DNA from 2 places in the Streptomyces sp. NPDC051180 genome. Region 1 is predicted to be linked to the other one. Evidence: predicted binding sites of a transcription regulator. Region 1 holds the regulator's gene; the other holds the start of a gene.
What was found. The regulator HrcA, encoded in region 1, represses chaperone genes, less so after heat shock. The targets are predictions, from matches to a motif close to TTNGCACTCNGNNNNNCNGAGTGCNAA.
Positions count from the first base shown of each region.

Region 1 (4,843 bases):
ATCCTCCTCGAACTGCGGCTCCGCGAGGGGTGCCCCCTCGCGCTCCTGCGGCCTGCCGGGCTGGCCGCGGCCGAGCGGGCGCTTGCGGACGGGCTTCTCGCGGAGGGGGCCTTCGGGGAGGGGCGGGCGGTTCTGACGCTTCGGGGTCGTCTCCTCGCCGACGCGGTCGTCCGAGACCTGGTGGACTGACAACCCGCGCGTGCCCGGTCTCCGCGCGTTCGGGCCTGTGCCCCCTGCAGGCCCTGTTGTGGGCAACTGTTCCGCGGGGCGATGGGGGTCCCCCCTGCTCGAGCGAAGCCGAGAGCTTGGGGGAGGGTGGGCACAACGGAACAGCGCCCCTTGCCGGGCCTAGGCTTCCGTGCCCCGGGGCCCGCACCCCGTGCGCGTTGCTTTGACGGTGCGGGTCCAGGCGCAACGGGGCGGAGGCGCGGCCAGGCGCGCCGTCCCGTGTGCCCACCCGTCCCGCCCCAGCGGGACGACTGCCCACACGGGGGTGGGCCTCGGCCCGGACCCGGCAGAGCCGCGCGACACCGCCGTCGCGTTGCTCACGCACGCGGGGTGGGCCACCCAGGCCCTGTCCCGCACGGCGGGGTGGGCGACGCGGCCCGTTCCACGTGTTGCCGCCGTCGCGCGGGCTTGCGGGGAGGGTGGTTAGGGGGCGGTGACGAAGTCGATGAGTTCTTCTACGCGGCCGAGGAGGGTGGGTTCGAGGTCCTTGTAGGAGTGGACGCGGCGGAGGATGGCCTGCCAGACGGCGCCGGTGTTGTCGGAGGGCCAGCCGAGGGCGCGGCAGACGCCGGTCTTCCAGTCCTGGCCGCGGGGGACGGAGGGCCAGGCGGGGATGGAGAGGGAGGAGGGTTTCACGGCCTCCCAGATGTCGATGTAGGGGTGGCCGACGACGAGGACGTCGGGGGAGGCCACCTGGGCGGCGATGCGGGACTCCTTGGAGCCGGGGACCAGGTGGTCGACGAGGACGCCGAGGCGGGCGTCGGGGCCGGGGCCGAACTCGGCGACGATGGCGGGGAGGTGGTCGACGCCCTCCAGGTACTCGACGACGACGCCCTCGATGCGCAGGTCGTCGCCCCAGACGCGTTCGACGAGCTCGGCGTCGTGGCGGCCCTCGACGTAGATCCGGCCGGCCCGGGCGACGCGGGCGCGGGCGCCGGGCACGGCGACGGAGCCGGAGGCCGTACGGGTGGGGCGGGCCGGGGCGGCGGCGGAGGGGCGGACGAGGGTGACGACGCGGCCCTCCAGGAGGAAGCCGCGCGGTTCCAGGGGGAAGACCCGGTGCTTGCCGAAGCGGTCCTCCAGGGTGACCGTGCCGGCCTCGCAGCGGATGACCGCCCCGCAGAAGCCGGTGGTGACCTCCTCGACGACGAGGTCGGGGTCGGCCGGGATCTCGGGGACGGCCTTCGGCTTCTTCCAGGAAGGCGTCAGGTCCGGGTCGTAGCTCCGCATTCGGGCGACGTTATGACACCTCGAAGCGCTGTGCCAGTTCCTCCCGCTGGCGTCGTACGAACGCGGCGTCGACGACCGCTCCGTGCCCGGGGACGTACAGCGCGTCGGGGCCGCCGAGGCGGAGCAGCCGGTCGAGGGCGTCCGGCCAGCGGGCCGTGATCGCGTCCGGGCCGGCCTGGGGTTCGCCCGACTCCTCGACCAGGTCCCCGCAGAAGACGACCTCGCGGTCGCCGGGGACGCACAGGGCCAGGTCGTGGCCGCTGTGGCCGGGCCCGACGTTCGCGAGGAGGACCTGGCGTCCGCCCAGGTCGAGCGTCCACTCGCCGGAGACGACGTGCCGGGGGGCCACCAGGACGTCCACCGCCTCCGCGGCCGCCGCCGCGTCGAGTCCCTGCTGCACCGCGTCCCGCCGCAGCGCCTCCCGCTCGCGGTCCTGGGCGAGGAGGTCGTCCGAGCCGACCGCGCCGAAGACCTCCGCGCCGGCGAAGGCCGCCGTGCCGAGCACGTGGTCGAAGTGCGGATGGCTCAGTGCGATGTGTGTCACTCTGCGGCCGCCGGTCAGGTCCGCGATCTGACCTCGCAGCTCCGCGCCCTCGGCGAGCGAGGAGCCGGTGTCGTACAGCAGGACCCCCGGTTCTCCCAGTACCAGTCCGACCGTGGCGTCCCAGCCGGGCAGCCGGCGTCGGCCCACCCCGTCCGCGAGCCGCTGCCATCCGTGCGCTTCCCAATCCACGTCCATGCGGCGACGCTAACCGGTGGGGGCGCCGCCTCCTTGCCAGGAGCGATGTGCGCCGCCGTACACTGACCGGGGATCGCTGGCACTCGGACCGGGTGAGTGCCAAAAGCGGAGCAAACCGGAACGACGACGACAGCTGGAGGTGCGCACGATGCTCAGCGAACGCAGACTCGAGGTGCTGCGCGCCATCGTCCAGGACTACGTCGGGACGGAGGAGCCCGTCGGCTCCAAGGCGCTCACCGAGCGGCACAAGCTCGGCGTCTCGCCCGCCACCGTGCGCAACGACATGGCGGTCCTGGAGGAGGAGGGCTACATCGCCCAGCCTCACACCAGCGCGGGCCGCATCCCGACCGACAAGGGCTACCGGCTCTTCGTCGACCGGCTGGCCGGCGTCAAGCCGCTGTCGACGCCGGAGCGGCGCGCCATCCACAACTTCCTCGACGGCGCGGTCGACCTCGACGACGTCGTCGGGCGTACGGTCCGGCTGCTCGCCCAGTTGACGCGTCAGGTCGCGGTCGTCCAGTACCCCTCGCTGACGCGTTCGACCGTCCGGCACGTGGAGCTGCTCTCGCTGGCCCCCGCCCGCCTGATGCTCGTCCTCATCACGGACACCGGCCGGGTGGAGCAGCGCGTCGTGGACTGCCCGGCGCCGTTCGGCGAGACCTCGCTGGCCGACCTGCGGGCCCGGCTGAACAGCCGGGTCGTCGGGCGCCGGTTCGCGGACGTGCCGCAGCTGGTGCAGGACCTTCCCGAGTCCTTCGAGGAGATCGAGGACCGCGCCACGGTGTCCACCGTTCTCGCGACCCTCCTGGAGACCCTCGTCGAGGAGCACGAGGAGCGGCTGATGATCGGCGGCACCGCCAATCTCACCCGCTTCGGACCCGACTTTCCCCTGATGATCAGGCCCGTCCTGGAAGCCCTGGAGGAGCAGGTCGTGCTCCTCAAGCTGCTCGGCGAGGCCAAGGAATCGGGCATGACCGTACGCATCGGGCACGAGAACGCCCACGAGGGGCTGAGCTCCACGTCCGTCGTCTCGGTCGGCTACGGTTCGGGCGGCGAGGCAGTCGCCAAACTCGGCGTGGTCGGACCGACCCGCATGGACTACCCCGGAACGATGGGAGCGGTACGCGCAGTGGCACGTTACGTCGGACAGATCCTGGCGGAGTCGTAAGTGGCCACGGACTACTACGCCGTACTCGGCGTGCGCCGCGACGCGTCCCAGGACGAGATCAAGAAGGCATTCCGGAGGCTCGCGCGCGAGCTGCACCCGGATGTGAATCCCGATCCGAAGACGCAGGAACGCTTCAAGGAGATCAACGCCGCCTACGAGGTCCTGTCGGACCCGCAGAAGAAGCAGGTCTACGACCTGGGCGGCGACCCCCTCTCGGCCTCCGGCGGGGGCGGGGCGGGCGGCTTCGGCGCCGGTGGCTTCGGCAACTTCTCCGACATCATGGACGCCTTCTTCGGCACGGCCTCGCAGCGCGGACCGCGCTCGCGGACCCGCCGGGGCCAGGACGCCATGATCCGTCTGGAGATCGACCTCAACGAGGCGGCCTTCGGCACCACCAAGGACATCCAGGTCGACACGGCGGTCGTCTGCACGACCTGCTCGGGCGAGGGCGCCGCTCCCGGCACCTCCGCGCAGACCTGTGACATGTGCCGCGGCCGCGGCGAGGTCTCGCAGGTCACCCGGTCCTTCCTGGGCCAGGTCATGACCTCGCGCCCCTGCCCGCAGTGCCAGGGCTTCGGCACGGTCGTCCCGACGCCGTGCCCCGAGTGCGCGGGCGACGGCCGTGTCCGGTCCCGCCGCACCCTCACGGTCAAGATCCCGGCCGGTGTCGACAACGGCACCCGCATCCAGCTCGCGGGCGAGGGCGAGGTCGGCCCCGGCGGCGGCCCCGCCGGCGACCTGTACGTCGAGATCCACGAGACCCCGCACGACACGTTCCAGCGGCGCGGCGACGACCTGCACTGCACGGTCACGATCCCGATGACGGCGGCCGCGCTCGGCACCAAGGTGCAGCTGCAGACGCTGGACGGCCTGGAGGAGATCGACATCCGGCCGGGCACGCAGTCCGGCCAGTCGATCCCGCTGCACGGGCGGGGCGTCACGCACCTGCGGGGCAACGGCCGGGGCGACCTGATCGTGCACGTCGAGGTGCAGACCCCGGGCAAGCTCGACGCGGAGCAGGAGCGGCTGCTGCGCGAACTGGCGAAGCTGCGCGGCGAGGAGCGGCCGACCGGCCAGTTCCAGCCGGGCCAGCAGGGGCTGTTCTCGCGGCTGAAGGACGCCTTCAACGGGCGGACCTGACCGCGGCCGGCGACGGACGGAGGGGGCGGGGCGGCGGTGAGCCGCCCCGCCCCCTCCGGCCTTCCCAGGGGCGCCGGAATGAACGGCTCCGGGACCTGACGTACCGATTCGGCCCGGAAGCAGGGGCATGACACGATGCCCATATGTCCACCACCGCGCTGAACGATCTCTCTCGGTTCCCGATCGTGCAGGCCCCCATGGCGGGTGGCGCCTCCTGTCCCGAGCTCGTCGGAGCCGTCTGCGAGGCCGGCGCGCTCGGCTTCCTGGCCGGCGGGTACAAGACGGCCGGTGGGCTGTACCAGGAGATCAAGCAGGTGCGCGGGCTCACCGCACGCCCC
Region 1 is NZ_JBFBBC010000008.1:191,283-196,125, forward strand. Features, by position in the region: gene hemW (radical SAM family heme chaperone HemW) at 1-189, shown strand, start outside; gene AB0424_RS16890 (DUF3097 domain-containing protein) at 652-1,458, opposite strand; gene AB0424_RS16895 (MBL fold metallo-hydrolase) at 1,469-2,197, opposite strand; gene hrcA (heat-inducible transcriptional repressor HrcA) at 2,346-3,365, shown strand; gene dnaJ (molecular chaperone DnaJ) at 3,366-4,505, shown strand; gene AB0424_RS16910 (nitronate monooxygenase) at 4,649-4,843, shown strand, end outside.

Region 2 (4,843 bases), on a different contig from region 1:
AAGGCGAAGGCCACCGTCGACGGCAGCTGGCGCATCCGGTACTGGGGCGACGCCACGCACTTCCACGCGCCGGTCGCCGCACCGGACTACGTCGACGTGCGCTGATCACCGCCCCGCACACGCCCGAGGGCGGCACCCCCGGTGGGGGTGCCGCCCTCGGTCGCGTTCAGCGATGAACAACCGATCCCGGAGGATCAGAAGTCCATGTCACCGCCCGGCATGCCGCCGCCGGCCGGCGCGGACGCCTTCTCCGGCTTGTCGGCGATGACGGCCTCGGTGGTGAGGAACAGCGCGGCGATCGACGCGGCGTTCTGCAGCGCGGAGCGCGTGACCTTCGCCGGGTCGATGATGCCCTCGGCGATGAGGTCGACGTACTCGTTGGTCGCGGCGTTCAGGCCGTGGCCGACGGGCAGGTTGCGGACCTTCTCCGCCACGACGCCGCCCTCGAGGCCGGCGTTGACCGCGATCTGCTTCAGCGGGGCCTCGAGGGCCAGCTTCACGATGTTCGCGCCGGTGGCCTCGTCACCCGTGAGGTCGGCCTCGAGCTTCTCGAAGACGTTCGACGCCTGGAGCAGGGCGACGCCACCGCCGGCGACGATGCCCTCCTCGACGGCCGCCTTCGCGTTGCGAACGGCGTCCTCGATGCGGTGCTTGCGCTCCTTGAGCTCGACCTCGGTCGCGGCACCGGCCTTGATGACCGCCACGCCGCCGGCGAGCTTCGCCAGGCGCTCCTGGAGCTTCTCGCGGTCGTAGTCCGAGTCGGAGTTCTCGATCTCGGCGCGGATCTGGTTCACGCGACCGGCGACCTGCTCGCTGTCACCGGCACCGTCGACGATGGTGGTCTCGTCCTTGGTGATGACGACCTTGCGGGCTCGGCCCAGCAGGTCGAGGCCCGCGTTCTCCAGCTTGAGGCCGACCTCCTCGGAGATGACCGTGCCGCCGGTGAGGATGGCGATGTCGTTCAGCATGGCCTTGCGACGGTCGCCGAAGCCCGGGGCCTTGACCGCGACGGACTTGAAGGTGCCGCGGATCTTGTTGACGACCAGGGTCGACAGGGCCTCGCCCTCGACGTCCTCGGCGATGATCAGCAGCGGCTTGCCCGACTGCATGACCTTCTCCAGGAGCGGGAGCAGGTCCTTCACCGAGGAGATCTTGGAGTTGACGATCAGGAGGTAGGGGTCGTCGAGCGACGCCTCCATGCGCTCCATGTCGGTGGCGAAGTACGCCGAGATGTAGCCCTTGTCGAAGCGCATGCCCTCGGTGAGCTCCAGCTCCAGACCGAAGGTCTGGGACTCCTCGACGGTGATGACGCCTTCCTTGCCGACCTTGTCCATCGCCTCGGCGATGAGCTCGCCGATCTGGGTGTCGGCGGCGGAGATGGAGGCCGTCGAAGCGATCTGCTCCTTGGTCTCGACATCCTTCGCCTGCTCGAGCAGGGCGCCCGAGACGGCCTCGACGGCCTTCTCGATACCGCGCTTGAGGGCCATCGGGTTGGCACCGGCGGCCACGTTGCGCAGACCCTCGCGGACGAGCGCCTGGGCGAGGACGGTGGCGGTGGTCGTACCGTCGCCGGCGACGTCGTCCGTCTTCTTGGCGACTTCCTTGACCAGCTCGGCGCCGATCTTCTCGTACGGGTCCTCGAGCTCGATCTCCTTGGCGATGGAGACACCATCGTTGGTGATCGTGGGGGCGCCCCACTTCTTCTCGAGGACGACGTTGCGGCCCTTGGGGCCGAGGGTGACCTTGACGGCGTCAGCGAGCTGGTTCATGCCGCGCTCGAGACCGCGCCGGGCCTCCTCGTCGAACGCGATGATCTTGGCCATGTGAAGTGGTCCTCCCGGACATGGGGTGGATAACGCTCCAGGACCGCGCCGACGCCCGCGACGGACGGCCTGCGTGCCCGATGGTTCCTTGCCCCACCTGGCCGCGGGCCTCATCTGCCCGATCCTCGTAAGCACTCTCACCTTCCGAGTGCTAACGCCAATGATTAGCACTCGGCATAGGAGAGTGCAAGCCGTTCCGAAGGAACGTCCTTGAGGGGCGGCGGTCGGGTGACGGGAGGGTGCAAGCGACTCTCGACGATCGGGATGTGGCGGGAGGGGCGTGCGGGGGCGCGCGTGAGGGCGGGGGAACGCGCGAGGGGTCCGCATCCCCTCAGGGATGCGGACCCCTCGACGGCGTTGCGTCGGTGGCCGATCGCGCCGCGCTCAGACGGCGAGCTTGACCATGTCCGCCTGCGGACCCTTCTGGCCCTGCGAGATCTCGAACTCGACTCGCTGTCCCTCTTCGAGGCTGCGGTAGCCATCCATCTGGATCGCGCTGTAGTGGACGAAAACATCCGCACCACCGTCGACCGCGATGAAGCCGTAGCCCTTCTCCGCGTTGAACCACTTGACGGTGCCCTGAGCCATGCCTAACTCCCCTATTACTGGCCCTTGCGCGGGACCCGCACCTCGCGGAACCCGGGTCAGACCCTGCGCCGGAACGCGTCGACCGCCGCTGAATGTATCTGCCCAACTGCCCTCTGCAACAGGTCATTCGAGCGAGAATTCTGGGCGCGACGGAAAGGGGAATTGGGGAGAATCCCCTGGATGCCGGGGCAAGTCGGGCCCGGCAAAAGGCGCAGAACGTACACAACGCACAGGCACTTTGGCTGCTTCTTGTCGCGCGGGGACGCCTTTTCATATGCGTCCGGCATGAGCAGCGGAGGGGACTTCCCCAACTCTACCCCGCTCAACCATGCAGAATTGCCCCTTCCGCTTATTGTCGCGGAAGGGGCAATTCAAGAAAGACGGGGCACGGAACGGCTCAGCAGCCGCCGGCCACCGCGGGGATGATCGAGACGCCGGCGCCGGCCGGGGTGGCCGTCTCCAGACCCTGCTCGAAGCGCACGTCGTCGTCGTTCACGTAGACGTTGACGAAGCGGCGCAGCTTGCCCTGGTCGTCCAGGACGCGGGCGGCGATGCCCGTGTGGTTCTTCTCCAGGTCGGCGATGACCTCGGCGAGGGTCGCACCCTCGGCCTGCACCTCGGACCGACCGCCGGTGTAGGTGCGGAGGATGGTGGGGATGCGGACGTTCACGGCCATGTCTTCGTAACCTTTCAGAGGGCCAGGCCGGCGTCGCGGAACGCGTCCAGGCTCGGGCGGATGGTGACGGTCGCCTGAGAGGTGTCGGCCACCGCGTCCAGGGTCTTGAGGCCGTCGCCGGTGTTGAGGACGACGGTGGTGAGCTCCGGGTCGATCAGACCGGCCTCGACGAGCTTCCTGGTGACGCCGACGGTCACGCCGCCGGCGGTCTCGGCGAAGATGCCCTCGGTCTGCGCCAGCAGCTTGATGGCGTCCACGACCTGCTCGTCGTTCACGTCCTCCACGGCGCCGCCGGTGCGGCGGGCGATGTCGAGGACGTACGGGCCGTCGGCCGGGTTGCCGATCGCGAGCGACTTGGCGATCGTGTTCGGCTTCTGCGGGCGGACGACGTCGTGGCCGGCCTTGAAGGCCGCCGAGACCGGGGAGCAGCCCTCGGCCTGGGCGCCGAAGATCTTGTACGGCTTGTCCTCGACCAGGCCCAGCTTGATCAGCTCCTGCAGACCCTTGTCGATCTTGGTGAGCTGGGAGCCGGAGGCGATCGGGATGACGAGCTGGTCGGGGATGACCCAGCCGAGCTGCTCGCAGATCTCGAAGGCCAGCGTCTTGGAGCCCTCGCCGTAGTACGGGCGGAGGTTGACGTTCACGAAGCCCCAGCCCTCGCCGAGCGGGTCGCCGATGAGCTCCGAGCAGAAGCGGTTGACGTCGTCGTAGTTGCCCTCGATGGCGACCAGGTCACCGCCGTAGACACCGGCCATGACGACCTTGCCCTGCTCCAGGTCGTGCGGGATGAAGACGCAGGAGCGGAAGCCGGCGCGGGCGGCGGCGGCGCCGACGGCGCCGGCCAGGTTGCCGGTGGAGGAGCAGGAGAGGGTGGTGAAGCCGAAGGCGCGGGCCGCTTCGAGGGCCTGCGCGACGACCCGGTCCTTGAAGGAGTGGGTCGGGTTGCCGGAGTCGTCCTTGACGAAGAGCTTGCCGGAGGCGACACCGATCTCGCGGGCGAGGTTGTCGGCCTGGACGAGCTTGGTCCAGCCCGGGTTCAGGTTCGGCTTCTCGGCGACGTCGGCCGGGACGGGCAGCAGGGGGGCGTAGCGCCAGATGTTGGCGGGGCCGGCCTCGATCTGCTTGCGCAGCGCCTCGGGGTCACCGGTCGGAAGGTCGTACGCGACTTCGAGAGGTCCGAAACAGAGCGCACAGGCGAAGATCGGACCGAGCGGGAAGAGCTCTCCGCATTCGCGACACGAAAGCCCGGAAGCGGGACCGAGGTCGACGGTGGTGGCGGGAGCGTCAGTCTGTACAGCCATGGAGGCGAGGCCCTTTCTCCTCATCTTTCCCATGACGAATTTTTCGCCATGAGACGGATTTGGCACCTTCCCTAGCCGGGGACCTCGCTGGAGGACGAGTAACCGACTGGAGGGTTGCCGGGGCTTCAACGGGCCGTTTCCCTCTGCCCCTCTGGATGAGCGGTATTCGATTGTGAAGCGCGGTGGACTTTCGTTCCCACGCTCCGACGCGGTCGGCACCCCGACGTGCATCGGGGATCCGCGTTGTTCAAGACTGTAACCGAAGGCCCGGATGCTTGGACCGGCCGTCCGTAACGCGAGATGGAGATCACGTGCTGGAAGAGGTGGAGCGCTGGCTGGACCGGCGGTCCTGGTCAGTGGCCGACCGGCCGCTGGAGCGGATCCTCGCCGCCAAGCGTTCGACGACCGTCAGCGTGGTGCTGCCCGCGCTGAACGAGGAGGCGACGGTCGGGGAC
Region 2 is NZ_JBFBBC010000012.1:126,494-131,336, reverse strand. Features, by position in the region: gene AB0424_RS22225 (hypothetical protein) at 1-105, shown strand, start outside; gene groL (chaperonin GroEL) at 195-1,823, opposite strand; gene AB0424_RS22215 (cold-shock protein) at 2,208-2,411, opposite strand; gene AB0424_RS22210 (MoaD/ThiS family protein) at 2,809-3,087, opposite strand; gene thrC (threonine synthase) at 3,102-4,388, opposite strand; SAM riboswitch class I at 4,406-4,550, opposite strand; gene AB0424_RS22200 (glucosyl-3-phosphoglycerate synthase) at 4,700-4,843, shown strand, end outside.
Region 2: a site for HrcA is predicted at 1,988-2,014, ahead of groL (chaperonin GroEL). Genes of this name have one in related genera too.